DNA from 2 places in the Microbacterium sp. TWP3-1-2b2 genome. Region 1 is predicted to be linked to the other one. Evidence: riboswitches for the same ligand, from Rfam matches in the RefSeq annotation. Region 1 holds a riboswitch; the other holds the start of a gene.
What was found. Region 1 has a riboswitch for FMN ahead of ribD (bifunctional diaminohydroxyphosphoribosylaminopyrimidine deaminase/5-amino-6-(5-phosphoribosylamino)uracil reductase RibD). Riboswitches for the same ligand answer to the same signal wherever they lie in the genome.

Region 1 (9,643 bases):
CGAAGACCAGCGTGAAGCCGATCGCGAAGAGGGCATAGATCGAACCGAGGAACAGGCCGTTGAGTAGTTGCTGCATGGCACGCTCCTTCAGGACGTGAAGGTCACGGCATCACGGTGAATGCGCCGTCCTTGACGATCTGCACCACGGCGGGGTGCTCAGCGTCGCGGTCGGCGTTGATCGTCAGCGATCCCAGTGGCGTGGCGAAGTCCTTGACCTCGGTGAGACCGGTCTGGATATCAGTGCGCTCTGCCGAGCATCCGCTGCGCACGGCGTGGTCGATGATCATGAGGCCGGTGTACGCCTGCGTGGCGAACTGGTCGGGAGCCGAGCCGAACTTCTCCTCGTATGCGGCCAGGAAGTCGGCGTTCTCCGGGCTGTCGGAGGCGGAGTTCCAGGCGGCTCCGACGATGACACCCTCGGCGGCGTCGCCTGCATCGGCCATCAGCTGCGGGTTGTTGAAGCCGTTGCCACCGATGATCGGCTGGTCGAGGCCGAGCTCGCGCGCCTGCGTGACGAGCGGGATCGCGGCTTCGATCAGTGCCGACACGACGATCGCGTCCGCGTCCAGAGACTTGGCTGCGGTGAGAAGGCTGCGGAAGTCGGTGTCGCTGACCGAGAACGTCAGGGTGTCGAGCACCTCGATGCCCTCCTCCTCGAGCGAGGACGCCATGACCTCGTAGCCCGATTCGGTGAACGCGTCGTCGTTGCTGTACATCACGACGACCTTCTCCAGGTCGTTGGCCTCGACGGCGGCCTGGATGGTCTGCGGGATGACCTGCGCCTCGGTGAGGGAGTCGCGGAAGATGAAGTCGCCCTGCTCGGTGATGCCGGTGGCGGTGTTGGAGATCGCGAGGACGGGGACGCCGGCATCCTGCGCGACGGGCTGCGCCTGGAATGCGGTGTTGGACAGCGTGGGTCCGATGATCGCGCTCGCGCCGTCTGCAGCGAACGTCTCGAAGACGCCGATGGCCTGACGCGGGTCGGTGCCGTCGTCTTCCACCTTGAGGTCGTAGGTGACGCCGTCCTTCTCGTTCAGCTGCTCGAGGGCGAGCTCGAGACCCTTCTGCTGCGACTCACCGTAGCTCGCAGCGCCGCCGGTGAGGCTGAGCGCGGCACCGATGGAGACGGGCGACTCGATGACGCAGCTGTCACCCTCGCCGGATCCGGCCAGGGATCCGTCGCCGCCTGCCTCGCCGCCGCTGGAGGCGCAGCCGGAGAGCACGAGGGCGGATGCGGACAGGATGACGGCGGAACGAAGCAGGTATCGCATGGGATTCTCCGATCGTGAGGCGTGGATGGTTAGGCCGCGGATCGGTTCCGTTCCGATGAATCGGCGGAGCGTCTCTGAGGTTGCAGCGCCTCAGCCTCTGTGATGGGCGCGCGTTACGGCGACGGGGTCGAGTATAGGGAAGATGCAGCGCGTACTGGCGAGGTTGAGGCTCTATGGGCACGAGCGATGCGCGACCGTTATCCGAAGGCGCGTCAGCGCCAGAGCAGCCCCATGCCGGCGTTCGCGAGGGTCAGCACGCCGATCAGCCAGAACACGGCGGGTGGGACGGCATCGCCGCGCTTCTGGCGGGCGGATCCGATGCCGAGCATCGCGCCGATGATGACCAGCACGACGAGCTTGACGCCGATCTTGACGTAGTTCAGGTCATACGAGATGCCCCAAGGCGCGGCGAGTGCCAAGCCGGCGAGGCCGGCGATCGCCAGGCCGTAGTCCATCAGCTTCGTGATCTGCCGCTTGCCTCCGAATGCCTGCGCGGCCCAGGCTCCGAACAGTACGGCGAAGCCGATGAGGTGGACGAATACGACGATCAGACGCAGAGTCTCCATGGCCACAGGTTAGGCCTGCGGGGCACCTTCCGCCAGGAAGGCGAGCCTCAGCCGCGCAGCTCGCGCAGCACCAGCGCTGTTCTCAGCGCGGCGTCGGCGGCCTCGGCGCCCTTGTCTTCCTTCGACCCATCGAGCCCGGCACGATCGAGTCCCTGCTTCTCGTCGTCCACAGTCAGCACGCCGAAGCCGACCGGCTTGCCGGCATCCAGCGCCACTCTGGTGAGGCCGTCTGTCGTGGCCGCGGCCACGTACTCGAAGTGCGGGGTGCCACCACGGATGATGACCCCGAGCGCGACCACGGTGTCCGCGCCCCCTGCGAACGCCGCTTGTGCCGCGACAGCCAGCTCGAACGACCCTGGCACGCGCACGAGCCGATGCGTCGCATGGGCGGCATTGAGCACTCGCTCCGCGCCGGCGATCATGCCGTCCGTGATTACTTCGTGCCAGGTGCCGGCGATGATCACGACGTCGAGTCCTGTCGCGTCGATCTGTCCGGCCGTCGATGGAGCTCCTGCGCCGCTCATGCGTTGTCCTTCCCTTGTGCGAGAGCCTCGGCCAGCTCGGCCTCGCCGATGATGTGACCCATGCGGTCCCGCTTGGTCTCGAGGTACTGGTGATTGTTCGGTCCGACGCCGACGATCAGCGGCACCTGCTCCGCGACGTCGAGTCCGAGTTCGCGGAGCTGCTTCACCTTGTCGGTGTTGTTGGTCAGCAGGCGCACCTTCGAGATGCCGAGATCACTGAGGATGCCGGCGGCCGCCGCGTACTCGCGGGCATCTGCCGGCAGCCCAAGGGCGAGATTGGCATCGACGGTGTCGAGGCCCTCTTCCTGCAGGCTGTAGGCGCGCAGCTTGTTGATGAGACCGATGCCGCGCCCCTCATGACCGCGCATGTAGATGACGACGCCGCCCTCTTTCTCGATCGCGTCGAGGGCAGCGTCGAGCTGCGGTCCGCACTCGCACTTGAGCGATCCGAACGCCTCACCGGTCAGGCACTCGGAGTGCACGCGCACCAGAGCCGTCTCGCCGAGTTCGCCGGACACGACCGCGATGTGGTCGGTGCCGGTCACGCGGTCCTTGTACGCGAGGAAGCGGAACGTGCCGTGATCGGTCGGAACCGTGGCATCTGCTCGAAGGCTCACTCGACGCTTGCCTGCGCGCGACGACACGACGGGTTCATCCTGAGGATCGATCTCGTTGAGGTGAGCGATGAGCTGCTCGATCGTGATCACGGGCACAGCGTCACGTGCGCCGAGTTCCTTGAGTCCAGGCAGACGCATCATGCTGCCGTCCTCGGCGACGACCTCTGCGATCGCGCCGACGGGCTGAAGACCTGCCAGTTTCATCAGGTCGACTGCGGCTTCCGTGTGCCCCCCGCGCTCTCGGACACCGCCGTCGACGGCCCGCAGTGGCAGCACGTGCCCTGGCCGGATCACGCTGGTCGATGTCGATGCCGGGTCGGCCAGCACGTTGAGCGTGTGTGCGCGGTCCGATGCGCTGATCCCCGTCGTGACACCCTCTGCCGCATCGACGCTGACCGTGTAGGCGGTGGAGCGGGCGTCCTCGTTCGACTCGACCATGGGCGGAAGGTTCAGGCTGTCGGCGAGGTCGGCCGGCATCGGCGCGCAGATGAAGCCGGATGACCAGCGCACCGTCCATGCGACCCATTCGGGTGTGGCGAGTTCGGCCGAGAGGATGACGTCTCCCTCGTTCTCGCGGTTCTCATCGTCGGCGACGATGACCGGTCGGCCGGCGCGCAGAGACGCGAGAGCTTCTTCTATCGTGGCAAGGCTCATCGCGAGCCTCCTTCCGAGACAGCCCGGAACGCGAGCAGGCGCTCGACATGACGGGCGAGGATGTCGGTTTCAAGATTGACGCGATCGCCGACGGAGCGGGATCCGAGTGTGGTCGCGACGAGAGTCTCCGGGATGAGCGAGATCTCGAACCAGGCGTGATCGGCCGCGGCGTCGCTGACGGCGCTGACGGTGAGAGAGGTTCCGTCCACGGCGATCGAGCCCTTGTCCACGACCAGAGGCGCGAGATCCGCAGGCAGGGAGATGCGCAGTACGCTCCACTCAGCGCCGGGCCGAACGTCGAGGACCTCGCCGGTGCCGTCGACGTGGCCCTGCACGATGTGCCCGCCGAGGCGCGCGCCGACGGGCATCGCCTTCTCGATGTTGACGCGGGTGCCGACGGATGCTGCGGCGAGTGCCGATACGTCGAGCGTCTGCTTCATCACGTCAGCGTCGAACGTGTCGAGCGTCGACCCGACGACAGTGAGGCACACGCCGGAGACGGCGATCGACTCGCCGTGCACGGGATCGTGCGCTGCCTTCGGCGCCCGGACGGTCAGCCGCCACCCGTCGCCGGCAGGCGCGATCGCAGTGATCTCGCCGATCTCCTCGATGATTCCGGTGAACATCAGCGGACTCCTTCGTTGTGGTCGGACTCGTTGTCTTCGAACGTGGCGATGGCAAGCATGTCGGCGCCGAGCGGGACCCATTCTTCGACCGCGAGTCGACGCGCGGCCGAGATCGTCGGTACGCCGATCTCGGTGAGCGCCAGTCGGCCACCGCCCAGCAGAACGGGAGCGACGTACGCGAGCACGCGATCGGCGAGACCGGCAGCGATGAACGAGCTGGCGAGCGTGGGCCCGCCTTCGATGAAGGCGCTCTGGATGCCGCGCTCATGCAGATCGGCGATCACCGACTGCAGGTCGCCCGCGGCATAGAACAGCGCCTCGTGCGGGTGCCGGCGCACCGCCGCGTCGGTCGGCGTCTCACGCGAGCCGATCACCACCGGTATCGGCTGGTGTTCGTAGAGCGTGTCGCCGTCGCGGGCGGTGAGCGCAGGGTCGTCCGCGAGAACTGTGCCGGTGCCGACGATGATCGCGTCGGCCGCTGCGCGACGGCGGTGCACATCGGCGCGTGCTGCGGATCCGGTGATCCACTGGCTCGAGCCGTCGGCCGCTGCGGCGCGGCCATCCAGGCTCTGCGCCCACTTCACGGTGATGTGCGGGCGGCCGAGGCGCTGCGCCGTGAGCCAGTCCGAGATGAGGGCGCGGGCGCCGTCTGCCTGTTCGCCTGCTTCGACCTCGACGCCGGCGCTTCGCAGTCGCTCGGCGCCACCACCTGAGACGACACCGGGATCGTCGAGCGCGTAGATCACGCGCGAGATTCCGGCGTCGATGAGTGCGAGCGAGCAGGGACCGGTGCGACCGGTGTGGTTGCAGGGTTCGAGGGTGACGACAGCAGTCGCTCCCCGTGCAGCGTCGCCCTGGAGCTTCGACAGGGCATCGATCTCGGCGTGCGGGGTGCCGGCGCCGTGGTGCCATCCCTCGGCGAGGATCTCACCTGCGGGGGAGAGGATGACGGCGCCCACCTGAGGGTTGGCCCCTCGTGGTCCGCGTGCGGCCAGCTCGAGCGCACGGGTCATCGCGTGGCGCTCCACCTCATGCACTGCCATCCGTCGTCCTTCTGCTCTTGCTCCGGGGATGACAGACGGCGCGCGTGCGCGCATCGTGCTGCCTCCCTTCCGGACTAGCGAGATATCTCTCGCATCACCGTCGGTACCGGAATTCCACCGGATCGGCATCTCGGTTTCCCTCGACGCTCGCGGACTGTCACCGCCGGTTCGGATTCACACCGACCCCGGAGCACGTTGATGCTCAGTGTAGTCAACGTATGCACACGCATTTCATTCCGTGACCGACTGACGACTGCTGAGCGTGTCGAAGGATCTACTTCAGAAGCCGCGAAAGCCGTCGGTCGGCGAGAGGCTTGCCGCCGGTCTGGCACGTGGGGCAGTATTCGAGCGACCTGTCCGCGAAGAACACGCTGCGCACCGTGTCACCGCAGACCGGGCACGGCTCTCCTCGTCGCGCGTGCACCTGCATCCCTCGTCGCTTGGCATCCTTGAGATCGGAGGGTGGTTTGCCGGATGCTTCGGCCACGGCATCCGTCAGCGTCGTGCGCATCGCGGTGAACAAACGATCGATCTCCGCCTCGTCGAGCGTTGCGGCAATCGCATACGGCGACATGCGTGCGGCGTGCAGGATCTCGTCGGAGTAGGCATTGCCGATGCCTGCGAGGACGGACTGATCGCGCAGCAGCCCTTTGATCTGCGTGCGACGGCCATCCAACAGTGCCGCGAACGCGGCGCGATCGAACGAGTCATCCAGCGGATCCGGTCCGAGTCGTGCGATGCCGGGCACGTCTTGAGGGTCGCGCACGACGTAGACGGCGAGCGACTTCTTCGTCCCCGCTTCGGTGAGATCGAACCCGCTGTCGTCGTTGAGGGCGACACGCAGCGCGATCGGCGACTTGCCCGGCTTGATGAGCGTCACCGGCAGCATCTCGTACCAGCGCAGCCAACCGGCCTTCGCGAGGTGGAACACGAGGTGCAGGTCGTCGCCGCATGACAGGACGATGAACTTGCCGTGACGAGTGGATGCTGTGATCTGCGCACCGTGCAGGGCGGTGTTCGGCGGATCGAAAGTCTTCAGGGCGGCGATCGCTCCGACGCTCGTCCGCGTGATCGTGCGGCCGACGGCGCGCTCGCCGAGGAACGCGACCAGCCCTTGCACCTCAGGCATCTCCGGCATGTCCTCATCCTGCCATTGGGATGCGACACGGGCCACCGGCATCCTGAGATGAACCGGCACGACCCTTCAGCTCGAGGAGTCCGCGCCGGGCAGGACGCTCCACTCGACCGGTGCGCGATCGTCGGTGGGCAGGAGCCCGGCGATCCAGCCGTCGTCGCGGCCACGAGGGCTGGTGAGGGCCTGCCGTTGGAGGCCCTCATAGCGGAATCCGAGTGCGCGCGCGGTGCGGGCGGATGCGACGTTCCCGGCGACCGCCTGCCAGCGGATGCGGGCGAGGTCCAGCTCTGCGAAGCCCCAATCGATCACCACGCGAGCCGCTTCGACCATGAATCCCTTCCCGCGCGTGCCGGCGGTCGCCCAGAATCCGATCTCGGCCGACGCACCGGTGGCGTGGGGTGCGATGTTGTGCAGGCCGATCATTCCGACGAGCACCTCGTGATGGAACAGGCCCCAGACGGTCTCTTCGCCGGATTCCCACCAGCCGGTGACCAGCTTCACGAAGTCTTCGCCGTCTGCACGCGTGTACGGGCTCGGAACGGTCGTCCAGCGCGGGATCTCCGGGTCCTGACACGCGTCCGTGATCGCATCGACGTCATCGGTCGTCGGTGCGCGGAGAACGAGGCGGTCGGTGCTCAGGATGACGGGTTCCATCCCGAAATCCTATGGCGAGGTGTCAGCCGGCGATGAGCAACCCCGGTGTCTGCGGGGCGGACTAAGCTCGTCAGGTGACTGTTCCGGGGATTCTGCGCGCCTTGGAAGAGGCGTCTCTTTACCATGACGCCCTCACCTGGGCGCAGACCGATGCCGATCTGGGGCTGGTCGACGGCCTCGATGCCCCGACGATCGCGGGACTGCTCGACAAGCGTGCGGGTTCAGGACATCCGGCATCACTGCTTGTCATCGCGCCGACGGGTCGTCGCGCGGAATCGCTCGCGGCGGCGCTCGGCTCGTATGTTCCGGATGCTGAGATCCTCAGTTTTCCGGCATGGGAGACGCTGCCGCACGAACGTCTGAGCCCCAGCCCGGACACGGTCGGTCGACGCCTGGACACACTTCGACGCATCACGACCTGGTCTGGAGAACGGCCGCTCGTCGTCGTCGCCTCGGTACGCGCAGCGCTGCAGCCGATCGCGGCGAATCTGGGCGACACCGCACCGTTGGAGCTCGCACTCGGCGCTCGAGGACTCGAACTCGACAGTGCGATCGAGCAACTCGTCGAGCGCGCGTACTCGCGTGTCGACATGGTCTCGCGCCGCGGTGAGTTCGCCGTGCGCGGCGGCATTCTCGACGTCTTCCCGCCGACATCCGAGCATCCGTACCGTGTCGAGTTCTTCGGCGATGAGATCGACCAGATCCGTGCCTTCTCGGTGGCCGACCAGCGCTCCCTCCCGGGGGATGTCGACCGTGTGGAGCTGCCGGCGACCCGTGAACTGCTGCTGACCGCTGACGTGCGAGACCGTGCGCGCTCTCTTATCTCCGGTTTCCCAGCGATCGCCGGGATGCTGGAGAAGATGGCCGAGGGCATTCCTGTCGAGGGGATGGAGTCGCTGCTGCCCGCAGTGTCCGGGCCGCTGAAGTCGCTCGCCGAGTACTTCCCAGAAGGCACCGCCGTCGCGCTCGTGGACCCTGAGCGCTCGACCGCTCGAGCGCAGAGTCTCGGTGAGACCAACCGCGAGTTCCTCGACGCGGCGTGGAGCGCCGCCACCTCCGGTGCCTCGGCGCCGATCGATCTGGGGGCCGGCGACTTCATCAGCGTGGCCAGGCTGCGCGAGATCGTGCGCGAGCGCGAAGGCGTCTGGTGGCGTTTCAGCCCGTTCGCCAGTGACGATGACGACGCAGCGAACATCGACGCGTCGATCATCCCGTCCTTCCACGGCAACGTGGACGGCGCGATCGATTTCGTGCAGGGACGGCTCGCCGACGGGTGGCGCCTCGTGATCGCGGCATCCGGTTCGGGTCTCGTCGACCGCGCCAGAGACGTGCTGTCCGATCGGGGGCTCGCGGCTCGCATCGTCGATTCGCTCACAGACGCACCAGAGGCCGGCGTCGCGACGCTCGTCCTCGGCGCGCTCGAGGCGGGGTTCCAGGTGCCAGAGGCGAAGCTCGCCGTCCTCACCGACAACGAGTTCTACGGCCGCACCATCGGCGGTGACCAACGCGTGGTGAAGAGACTCGCATCGCGCCGTAAGAACGTCGTCGACCCGCTGCAGCTCAAGAACGGTGACTTCGTCGTGCACGCGACGCACGGCATCGCGAAGTTCATCGAGATGACGCAGCGCGAGGTGTCGACAGGCGGGCGCAACGCCACCAAGACCACACGCGACTATCTGGTGCTGGAGTACGCGCCATCCAAGCGCGGCTACCCGGGTGACAAGCTGTACGTCCCGACCGACCAGCTCGACCTGCTCTCGAAGTACGTCGGCGGCGAATCGCCCACGCTCTCGAAGATGGGCGGCAGCGACTGGTCAGCGGCCAAGGGAAAGGCCCGCCGCGCAGTGCGCGACATCGCCGTCGAGCTCGTGAAGCTCTATTCGGCGCGGATGTCGGCGAAGGGGCACGCGTTCGGACCGGACACCCCATGGCAGCGTGAGCTGGAAGAGGCGTTCCCGTTCGCCGAGACGCCCGACCAGCTGCAGACGATCGACGAGATCAAGGCCGACATGGAGCGGCCGATCCCGATGGACCGACTGCTCTCCGGCGATGTCGGGTTCGGCAAGACCGAGGTCGCCGTCCGCGCCGCGTTCAAGGCGATCCAGGACGGCAAGCAGGTCGCGATGCTCGTCCCGACGACGCTGCTGGTCAAGCAGCACTTCGAGACGTTCGCCGAGCGCTTCGCCGGGTTCCCGGTGAAGGTGCGCGCGCTGTCACGTTTCCAGACCGACAAGGACGCTCGCCTCACCCTTGAAGGCCTGCTCGACGGCTCGGTCGACATGGTGATCGGCACGCACCGCATCCTCACGGATCAGATCATGTTCAAGGATCTCGGGCTGCTCATCATCGATGAGGAGCAGCGCTTCGGTGTCGAGCACAAGGACAAGCTGAAGAAACTGAAGACGAACGTCGACATCCTCGCGATGAGCGCGACGCCGATTCCGCGCACGCTCGAGATGGCGGTCACGGGCATTCGCGAGATGTCGACTCTCGCCACACCGCCCGAGGATCGGCATCCGATCCTCTCCTTCGTCGGTCCGCGCAGCGACAAGC
Region 2 (9,643 bases), 1.3 Mb from region 1:
GCAGGTTCCTGGTGCCTTCCAGAAGGCGTTCCAGCTGATGCGCGAGGGCCGGCCGGGCCCCGTGCTCATCGATCTGCCGATCGACGTACAGCAGACCGAGATCGAATTCGACATCGACGCCTACGAGCCGCTCCCGATCGCCAGGCCCGCGGCATCTCGTCGCCAGGCTGAGAAGGCGATCGACATGCTGACCGCGAGCACGCATCCGGTCATCGTCGCCGGCGGCGGAATCATCAACGCCGGTGCATCCGCTCAGCTCATCGAGTTCGCGGAGGTTCTCGGCATCCCGGTCATCCCGACTCTGATGGGGTGGGGCACCATCCCCGACGATCACGAGCTCAATGCCGGGATGGCCGGTCTGCAGACCTCGCACCGCTACGGCAACGCGACGCTCCTGGCGTCGGACTTCGTGATCGGCATCGGCAACCGCTGGGCGAATCGCCACACCGGAAGCGTCGACAAGTACACCGAGGGCCGCACCTTCGTGCACGTCGACATCGAGCCGACGCAGATCGGTCGCGTCTTCGCGCCCGACTTCGGGATCGTGTCGGATGCCGGCGCCGCCCTCGAGGCGTTCCTCGAGGTCGCACGGGAGCGCAGCATGTCGGGCACCCTGCCGGACTACTCCGGCTGGGCGGCGGAAAGCCGTGAGCGCAAGGCCACGCTGCAGCGCAAGACCCACTACGACGACGTGCCGATGAAGCCGCAGCGCGTGTACGAGGAGATGAACCGCGCCTTCGGCAAAGACACCACGTACGTCACCACGATCGGGCTCTCGCAGATCGCCGGCGCGCAGTTGCTGCATGTCTTCGGTCCGCGCAAGTGGATCAACGCGGCACAGGCCGGGCCCCTGGGCTGGACCGGGCCTGCGGCTCTCGGCGTCGTCCGTGGCAAGCCCGGCGAGACCGTCGTCGCGCTGTCAGGCGACTACGACTTCCAGTTCATGATCGAGGAGCTCGCGGTGGGGGCGCAGCACAAGCTGCCCTACATCCACGTGGTCGTGAACAACAGCTATCTCGGTCTGATCCGTCAGGCTCAGCGAGGGTTCGAGATGGACTTCGAGGTGTCGCTGGCGTTCGAGAACATCAACTCTCCGCACGTGGAGGGCAGCACCGCGAACGGCTATGGTGTGGACCATGTCAAGGTGGCAGAGGGGCTGGGATGCCGGGCTATCCGCGTGGAGCGCCCCGAAGACCTCGCCGCGGCGTTCGCCGAGGCGCAGTCCCTCATCGATCAGCACCAGGTTCCTGTCGTGGTCGAAGCGATCCTCGAGCGTGTGACGAACATCCCGATGGGCACCGAACTCGACAACGTGAACGAGTTCGGCGAGCTCGCCGTCATGCCCGAGGATGCTCCGACGGCGATCCTCTCGCTCGCGAAGGTCTGAGATGCGTCTGGTCATCGCCCCCGACAAGTTCAAAGGGTCGCTGACTGCGCCCGAAGCTGCCGAGAGGATCGCTTCGGGGGCACGCCGCGCCGACCCGGGAATCGAGGTCGTGACGGTTCCCGTTGCCGATGGGGGAGAGGGAACGCTGGATGCGGTGCTCGCGGCAGGGTTCGCCTCGCGCACCGCGCTCGTCGCCGGGCCCACCGGAGCGCAGATCGAGGCGGAGTTCGCGGTGCGCGGTGACGAGGCGGTCGTCGAGATGGCGCGCGCCTCCGGACTCGACCTGCTGCCGGGTGGCCGCAAGGACGCACTCGGAGCGACGAGTCTCGGCACCGGTCAGCTCATCCGCGCGGCGCTGGATGCCGGGTGCCGGCGCATCGTGCTCGGAATCGGTGGCAGCGCGTGCACCGACGGCGGCGCCGGCCTGTTGCAGGGACTCGGCGCGCGCTTGCTCGACGACCACGGCGATCAGCTGCCGCCGGGTGGCGCTGCTCTCGTGCGTCTCGCTGCTGTGGATCTCAGCGCATTGGATCCGCGGCTGTGCGACACGGAGATCATCCTGGCGAGCGACGTCGACAATCCGCTCACCGGGCCGAGTGGCGCCGCAGAGGTGTTCGGGCCGCAGAAAGGCGCCACCGCAGACGACGTCGCGGCACTCGAGGCCGGTCTCATCCGCCTCGTCGAGGTGCTGGACGCCGCCGGCGGATTCGTCGTACCGGCCGCTGAGGCCGCGTCCCGTGCGGGCGCCGGCGCTGCCGGTGGTGTCGGGTTCGCCGCCATCGCGCTCGGCGCGACCAGGCGCGCCGGTGTCGATGTCGTCCTCGAGACGACCGGCCTCGCCGGCCTTCTGCAGGGCGCGGATGCCGTGATCACCGGCGAGGGCAGCCTCGACGAGCAGAGCCTGATGGGCAAGACCCCTGTGGGCGTCGCTCGCGCGGCGGCTGCGGCAGGACTGCCGGTGTATGCGGTGTGCGGGCGGACCACGCTGTCTGCCGAGGCGATCGCGGATGCGGGTTTCGCCGGGGCCAGAGCACTGTCCGAGCTCGAACCTGATCCGCAGCGCAGCATGGCGGAGGCCGGGCCGTTGCTCGAAGCGCTGGCCGAGAGCCTGGTCCGTTCGATCCCGGCACCGCGCTACGACCTCGTCCTTCGCGGGCGCGCCCTGATCGACGGCTCTTTCGCTGCCACCGAGGTCGGTGTGCGCGACGGCCGCATCGCACGCGTCGCTGCTGCCGGAACCGGCCTCGATGCCGCTCGGATCGTCGAGCTCGCCGCCGACGAGGTGCTGCTGCCTGGTCTGGTCGACACGCACGTGCACGTCAACGAGCCGGGTCGCACTGAGTGGGAGGGCTTCGAATCCGCCACGAGGGCTGCAGCCGCCGGCGGCGTGACGACGATCGTGGACATGCCGCTCAACAGCATCCCTCCCACCGTCTCGGTCGCAGCTCTCGATGAGAAGCGGGCCGTCGCGGAGGGGCGGGTCTTCGTCGACGTCGGATTCTGGGGTGGTGTGATCCCCGGCAACATCGCCGAGCTCGTCCCGCTGCACGACGAGGGCGTGTACGGCTTCAAGTGCTTCCTGCTCCCTTCCGGCGTGGAGGAGTTCCCCGACGTTTCCGCCCTGGAGATGCGGGAGGCGATGGCGGTGCTGGCTGGGCTCGACTCGCTGCTCGTGGTGCATGCTGAAGACGCGCACATCATCGAGGAATCCGTGCAGCCGGGCAGCCGCGACTATGCGCCGTTCCTGGCGTCGCGTCCGCGCTCCGCTGAGGATGCGGCGATCGCCGAGGTGATCCAGGGCGCAGCCGACACCGGTGTCCGCGCCCACATCCTGCACCTGTCCAACGGCGACTCCCTGAGCCGTATCGCCGCAGCTCGCGCCGACGGTGTCGATCTGACGGTGGAGACCTGCCCGCACTATCTGACGCTCGCCGCCGAGGACATCCCAGAGGGGAGCACGGCCTTCAAGTGCTGTCCCCCTATCCGTGAGGAAGACAACCGCGAGGAGCTGTGGCGCGGGCTTTCGGAGGGGACGATCGACTACATCGTCTCGGATCATTCGCCGTCGACACCGGAGATGAAGTTCGCCGGTGACGGTGACTTCTCGCTGGCCTGGGGTGGCATCGCCTCGCTGCAGTTGGGGCTCTCACTGGTGTGGACGCATGCGCGCAGGCGCGGGCTCTCCCTCGCGCACGTGGTCGCCCTCATGTCCGAGAAGCCGGCCGCAAGAGTGGGACTCGCGGACAAAGGCCGCATCGTCGAAGGCGCGGCGGCCGATTTCGCCGTGTTCGCCCCCGAGGACACGTTCGTCGTGGATGCGAAGCGGCTCTCGCACCGGCATCCGATCACGCCCTACGACGGGCAGGAGCTCACCGGGGTCGTGCGGAAGACATACCTCGCCGGGGCGCCGGTGGAGAGCGATGCTCCCCGTGGTCGGCTGCTGCGTCGTGGAACTGCGCGTGGAACTGCCCAAGACATCGAGAACGGAGAACCCGCATGATCAACTCATCTGAAGAGCTCGAGGTCGGCCAGACCGCGCCGGACTTCACGCTCACCGACGCGTCCGGTCAACAGCGCACACTGTCCGAACTGCGCGGCACGCCAGTGATCGTGTACTTCTACCCGGCGGCGTTCACGCCGGGCTGCACCACCGAGGCGTGCGATTTCCGCGACAATCTCGGATCGTTCCAAGGTGCTGGTTACACCGTGCTCGGGATCTCACCGGACCCTGTGTCGAGACTCGCGGAGTTCGCGAATGCCGAGCAACTGAGTTTTCCCCTGCTCTCCGACGAGGATTCCGCCGTCGCCAGGGAGTGGGGCGCGTGGGGGCAGAAGACGGTGAACGGACGCACGTTCGACGGTCTGATCCGCACCACGGTGGTGGTCGACGCGGACGGTGTCGTCTCGTCCGTGGAGTACAACGTCAACGCGGAAGGCCATGTCGCCCGTCTCCGGGATGCACTACTCACATGACCACCGAATCAATAGGAAGAGATCGAGCGATGATGCTTGAGGAGTTCAATGCGGCGGAGCGAGGCGATGCCGTCGCCGCGCTCAGGCCGTGTGTCGATGTGACGCGATGGTGCGAGGACATCGTCGATCGCCGTCCCTTCGAGTCGGTCGACTCTCTCATGGCGGAAGCGGCTCGCGCAGCTGATCCGTTCACGACTGAGGAGATCGATTCGGCCCTCGCTCACCATCCGCGGATCGGCGAACGAGCAGGAGGCGACAGTAGAGAAGCGACGCTCTCGCGCTCGGAGCAGGCCGGGGTCGACCCTTCGGATGCCGAGGTTCAGCAGGCTCTGCGCGAGGGCAACCTCGCGTATGAGGAGCGCTTCGGCCGGGTCTTCCTGATCCGCGCTCTCGGACGCTCCGCGGCCGAGATCCTGTCGAGCCTGCGAGAACGCCTGCAGCACGATCCCGACTCGGAGGAGCGGATCATCGCCGGGCAGCTGCGAGAGATCGCGCTGCTCCGACTGAGAGGAACGATAACCGCATGACAACTGTGTCGCACATCACCACTCACGTGCTCGATGCCGTCCAGGGGCTGCCTGCTCCTGGTATCGCTGTCGTGCTGTCCGCCCTCAGGGACGGCGAGTGGATGCCGCTCGCCGAAGGGGTCACGGATGCCGATGGCCGGGCCAGACAGCTCGGACCGGAGGCGGTTCCCGCGGGCACCTACCGACTCCATTTCGACACCGGCGGATACTACGCCCGCACCGATACGCCCACCTTCTATCCCGAAGTCGTGCTCACTTTCGTCGTCGATGACGAGCAGCGTCACTACCACGTGCCGCTTCTGCTGAGCCCCTTCGCATATTCGACCTACCGAGGAAGTTAGAACGATGACCGACATCATGACCCACACCGAGACAGACACCGTGACGCCGAACGACGGCATCATCCTCGGCCCGAACCAGTACGGCAAAGCCGAGGTCCGTGTCGTCAAGGTCACCAGAGACGGCGACCGGCATTCGATCGAGGATCTCAACGTCACCTCTCAGTTGCGCGGCGACTTCAGGGCTGCGCACCTCGACGGCGACAACGGTCACGTCGTCGCGACCGACACTCAGAAGAACACCGTCTTCTGCTTCGCCCGAGAAGGGATCGGCTCACCTGAAGCCTTCCTGCTGCGTCTGTCGGATCACTTCACCGGAGAGTTCGACTGGGTCGAAGGCGGACGCTGGCTCGCCGAGAGCTACGCCTGGGATCGGATCCTGGTAGACGGTGAGGAGCATGACCACTCGTTCGTCCGATCGGGGCAGGAGACGCGTACGGCAGTCGTCGTCGCCGAGGGAGCAGAGCGCCACATCATCGCGGGGCTCAAGGGACTGACGGTGCTCAAGACGACGCAGTCCGGATTCGTCGGTTTCCCGAGGGATCGTTACACGTCGCTCAAGGAGACCACCGACCGTATCCTCGCGACCGATGTCTCGGCGCGCTGGCGATACGCACCGGATGCTGGGTCCAGAGACCTGGACTTCAACGCGATCTATGCGGATGTGAAACGCATCCTGCTCGAGGAATTCACCCGGCGTTACTCGGCGGCGCTGCAGGCGACGCTGTTCGACATGGGACGCGCCGTGCTCACCGCGCATCCCGAGATCGCGGAGATCCGCTTCTCGATGCCCAACAAGCATCATTTCGTCGTCGATCTCGAGTCGTACGGTCTCGACAACCCCAATGAGGTGTTCTTCGCCTCCGATCGCTCATACGGTCTGATCGAAGCCGCCGTGACGCGCGAGGGTCAGGCCGAGGTGGCGTCCGCATGGGAGGCGGTCAGCTCGTTCTGCTGAGCGCCTCTGCTCGATCCGGATCAGCCCTCAGACGAATCGCACCGCATGCTGCAGGCGCGTGCGCACATCGAACAGCTCATTGCCGCCGATGTCGCGCGCGCCTGGCACGCCCTGGCGCAGCACGGTGCGCAGGGCGCTACGGCGCACGACGACCACCGGGACTCCGCGAACCTTCCCGAGCGGGGTGATTGCCTGGTCGAGATCGTCGTCCGGGAGCACGACGATGGCGCCGCCGAAGCGGACGCGGGCCGAGCGGGCCACGACGCGCATGCGTGCGAGGAGCGCGGCGATGGGTGCGGCACCGTCGACGGCCGGGCCGATGATCTCGCCGCGCCGGAAGCGGACGATCTCACCGAAGTCCTCCGACAGCACGCCATAGAGTCCTGATGGGCTGAGGATGACGTGGTCGAGTTTGTCGTCGGGGTGTGCGCCGGTGGCGACGTCGTGCCAGACGGTGAAGCCCATGCCGAGCTCGGAGACGGTGCGCGCCGTCTCCTCTTCGGCGAGGGCATCGGCGAGCATGCGGCGCAGTTCATGCGGGGCTGATCGCACGAGCGCCGGGTCGTAAGGGTCGCGGACTTCGACGCCGTGGCCCGCCCATTCGCGGATCAGCGACAGGTAGCGCTCGCGACGCCATCCGCCAGGGTGACCGTAGGAGCGCGCCTTCGGACGGGTGTCCGTGCGAGCGGGGGGTGCCTGCCAGCCGTTCCACGTCACCTCTTCATCGGTGAAGCCGTGGCCCCTGTCGTATGTCGCGCGTGCTTCGGCCGTGCCGACGAGTTCCCATGCCCGTTGCACCTGGATGAAGGCGGCGGCATCTCCACCGGCATCCGGATGCGTCTGACGCAGGCGCAGGCGAAACGCGCGCTTGATCTCGTCATCTGTCGCAGCGGGGTCGACGCCGAGCACCTCGTAGGCCGAGGCGGAGAGCGGGCTGTCGAACATCACTGTCCATTCTCGTCGGTCTTCACCAACCTCGGGTCCGGCATGATCGTTTCGATCTTCGGTTTGGCGTTCGCGTGCGCGCGCCACCAGACCACGAAGCCGACGGCGGTGAAGATGCCGTAGAAGACGTACATGAAGCCAGTGGCGTAGTAGCCGGAGCTGAACAGAAGGGGGACGCCGACGACGTCGACAGCGATCCAGATGAGCCAGAACTCGGTCCACCCCTTCGCCATGCCGTATGTCGCGAGCAAGGAGCCGACGAAGGTCCAGGCATCCGCCCAGACCGGCTCCCATGAGCCGAGCAGACGGAACAGGGGAGTGAGGGCGATCGTGCCGATGATCATCACGAGGACGAGACCGACGCGAGCGCCGTTCGGTGCCCAGCGGGGCGTCACCTGCCCGCCGTCTGCCTTCGCTTGGCGCCAGCGGACCCAGCCGTAGATCGCGACGGCGATGAACATGATCTGGCGACCTGCCTGGCCGAGCAGGTTCGGCAGCGAATGGGCGGGGTTGAGGATGGAGCCGAGGAACACCGTCAGCAGCAGCAGGTTGCCGATGATTCCGACCGGCCACGCCCAGATCTTGCGGCGCATGCCGCCGAGGGCGCTGGCGAGACCGAAGACGTTGCCGACGACTTCGCGGATGAGCAGGCTCTGCCCGCCGGGCAGCACCCATTGCGAGTTGAAGGCGTCGACCAGCCAGCGCAGGATTTCCATCGTTCTCCATTCGGCATCGATGCTGCCGAGGAGGATGCTGCGAGCCGCCGTGCGCGTCGCCGCACACAGCTCACGCTGTGCTTCTCCCATCCAGACTTTGACTGTCGGTACCGGAGTTCCACCGGTTCAACCGAAGCTCCGAAGAGCTGCGGGTCGCGGACTATGACCGCCGGTTCGGAATTTCACCGACCCCGGAGCACGTGTGTGTTCATCCGGAACTTTACCCGAGGCTGGGGATGAGCTCGTCAAGTCCGGCGACGGTCAGGTCGAAATGATCGGATGCCGTCGGCGGATCGCCGACCGGCCGACCGACGTAGCAGGTGCGCATGCCGGCCTTCTGCGCCGCGCGGAGATCCCAGGCATGGGCAGCGACCATGAGGATTCTTTCCGGCGCTCGATCGGCGACCTGCACGGCGCGTTCGTAGAGCGCGGGTGCGGGCTTGTACGCGCTGACTTCGTGAGCTGTCACGGCGTGGTGCCACCGCATGCCGCTGTGCGCGGCGAGGTGAAGGAGCGTCGTCGGACCCGCGTTGGAGAGTGCGAGCACGGGCAGACGCGCGGTGAGGCGCTCGAGTTCGGCGACGGAATCCGGCCACGGTGGAAGGCGCCTGCTCGCGGTCGCGAGGTGAGTGAGGGCGTCCGGCTGTGCAACAACTCCCAAGGCTGCTGCGTCGTCGAGGACATGGCGGGCAGCTTCTGCGTCGAGCACCTCCGAGTCGACGTACGTGCGGCGCCCTTCGGCGATCTCGGTCTGCTCACGGGCGACGAATCGCTGCCAACTCTCGGCCAGGGACCGCACTTGCCGGACGTCAGCGTGGGGGACTGCCGCGCGAATCGCGGTTCGCAGCCCCGTCGGCTCGTCGACAAGGGTCCCCAGCACGTCGAATACGACGACATCGACGTCAGCCAACTGCATCATTTCAGGGCCAACAGCCCTGCATCACCGCGTGTTCCATGTGGGTTCTCGTTCTTGTGCGGGTTCTCGTGCACGTGCGGTGTTGCGGGTGTGGTCGAGGGCGTCGTCGACGGCTTGGTAGTCGAGGTGTGGGGATCGCCATCGGGCGTAGGGGTCCCACCATCCGGGGCCTCGGATTTCGGGGAGCCCGTTTCGGATGCGGATTCGCCAGTTGCCTTCGTCGAGGGTGCGGTGGTGGTGCCAGCACAGGGGGGCCCCGTTGCTCGTATGCGTCGGTCCGCCGCGAGCATGCTCTTGCACGTGGTGGATCTCGCACCATTCGGCGGGGATGTGGCAGCCGGGGATGAGGCATTCGCGGTCTCTGAGCACGATCGCCCGGCGTTGGGTTGCGTTGAACAGGCGCGCGCTGGTGCTGATTGCGACGATCGCACCGTTCTCATCGAACAGGACCCGTTGGATCCCTCCGGCGCATCCGGCATTATCGGCCGCCCCGAGGGGGACGTCGTACCCGGCGCCTTCGACGGTTGCCCGGCCGGTGCGGTGGGCGAAGTCTTCTGCGGTGACGGAGACGACCAGCGTCGGTGCGGCACCGCCGAGGGTGGGCATGCCTCCGGAAGCGGCGGCGACCATCAGCGCGGTCGCGAACGCGTCGTGACGTTTCTGAGCGTGCGTGCGCAGGTCCGCTGACTCCACCGGCGGCGACGTTGCCTTGTGGGGTTCGAGCCCGTCCGCACGATCCGACACCTCCTCCGCCCCGTACTCAGCGCTGCCGGTGGAGTACTTCGCCGCGGACCCGTCACGGTCCCCGTCGCCACCATGCTCGTGGTCGTCTTCGCCACGCTCCCCGTCGCCCGTGTCGTCGGACGGACGAAACCGCACCGCA

Region 2: linked by a shared signal. The riboswitch ahead of pnuC (nicotinamide riboside transporter PnuC) and the one ahead of ribD (bifunctional diaminohydroxyphosphoribosylaminopyrimidine deaminase/5-amino-6-(5-phosphoribosylamino)uracil reductase RibD) in region 1 are both predicted to bind FMN.

Annotation. Positions count from the first base shown of each region.
Region 1 is NZ_JAFCTS010000001.1:1,525,905-1,535,547, reverse strand. Features, by position in the region: gene ACP7AR_RS07700 (branched-chain amino acid ABC transporter permease) at 1-76, opposite strand, end outside; gene ACP7AR_RS07695 (ABC transporter substrate-binding protein) at 102-1,271, opposite strand; gene ACP7AR_RS07690 (Fe-S protein) at 1,484-1,837, opposite strand; gene ribH (6,7-dimethyl-8-ribityllumazine synthase) at 1,885-2,361, opposite strand; gene ribA (GTP cyclohydrolase II) at 2,358-3,632, opposite strand; gene ACP7AR_RS07675 (riboflavin synthase) at 3,629-4,258, opposite strand; gene ribD (bifunctional diaminohydroxyphosphoribosylaminopyrimidine deaminase/5-amino-6-(5-phosphoribosylamino)uracil reductase RibD) at 4,258-5,301, opposite strand; FMN riboswitch at 5,354-5,498, opposite strand; gene ACP7AR_RS07665 (Fpg/Nei family DNA glycosylase) at 5,576-6,439, opposite strand; gene ACP7AR_RS07660 (GNAT family N-acetyltransferase) at 6,506-7,090, opposite strand; gene mfd (transcription-repair coupling factor) at 7,165-9,643, shown strand, end outside.
Region 2 is NZ_JAFCTS010000001.1:2,820,237-2,829,879, forward strand. Features, by position in the region: gene gcl (glyoxylate carboligase) at 1-1,387, shown strand, start outside; gene allB (allantoinase AllB) at 1,389-3,887, shown strand; gene bcp (thioredoxin-dependent thiol peroxidase) at 3,884-4,360, shown strand; gene uraD (2-oxo-4-hydroxy-4-carboxy-5-ureidoimidazoline decarboxylase) at 4,390-4,887, shown strand; gene uraH (hydroxyisourate hydrolase) at 4,884-5,228, shown strand; gene pucL (factor-independent urate hydroxylase) at 5,233-6,183, shown strand; gene ACP7AR_RS13935 (J domain-containing protein) at 6,211-7,128, opposite strand; gene pnuC (nicotinamide riboside transporter PnuC) at 7,128-7,844, opposite strand; FMN riboswitch at 7,919-8,047, opposite strand; gene ACP7AR_RS13945 (haloacid dehalogenase type II) at 8,065-8,754, opposite strand; gene ACP7AR_RS13950 (DUF222 domain-containing protein) at 8,785-9,643, opposite strand, start outside.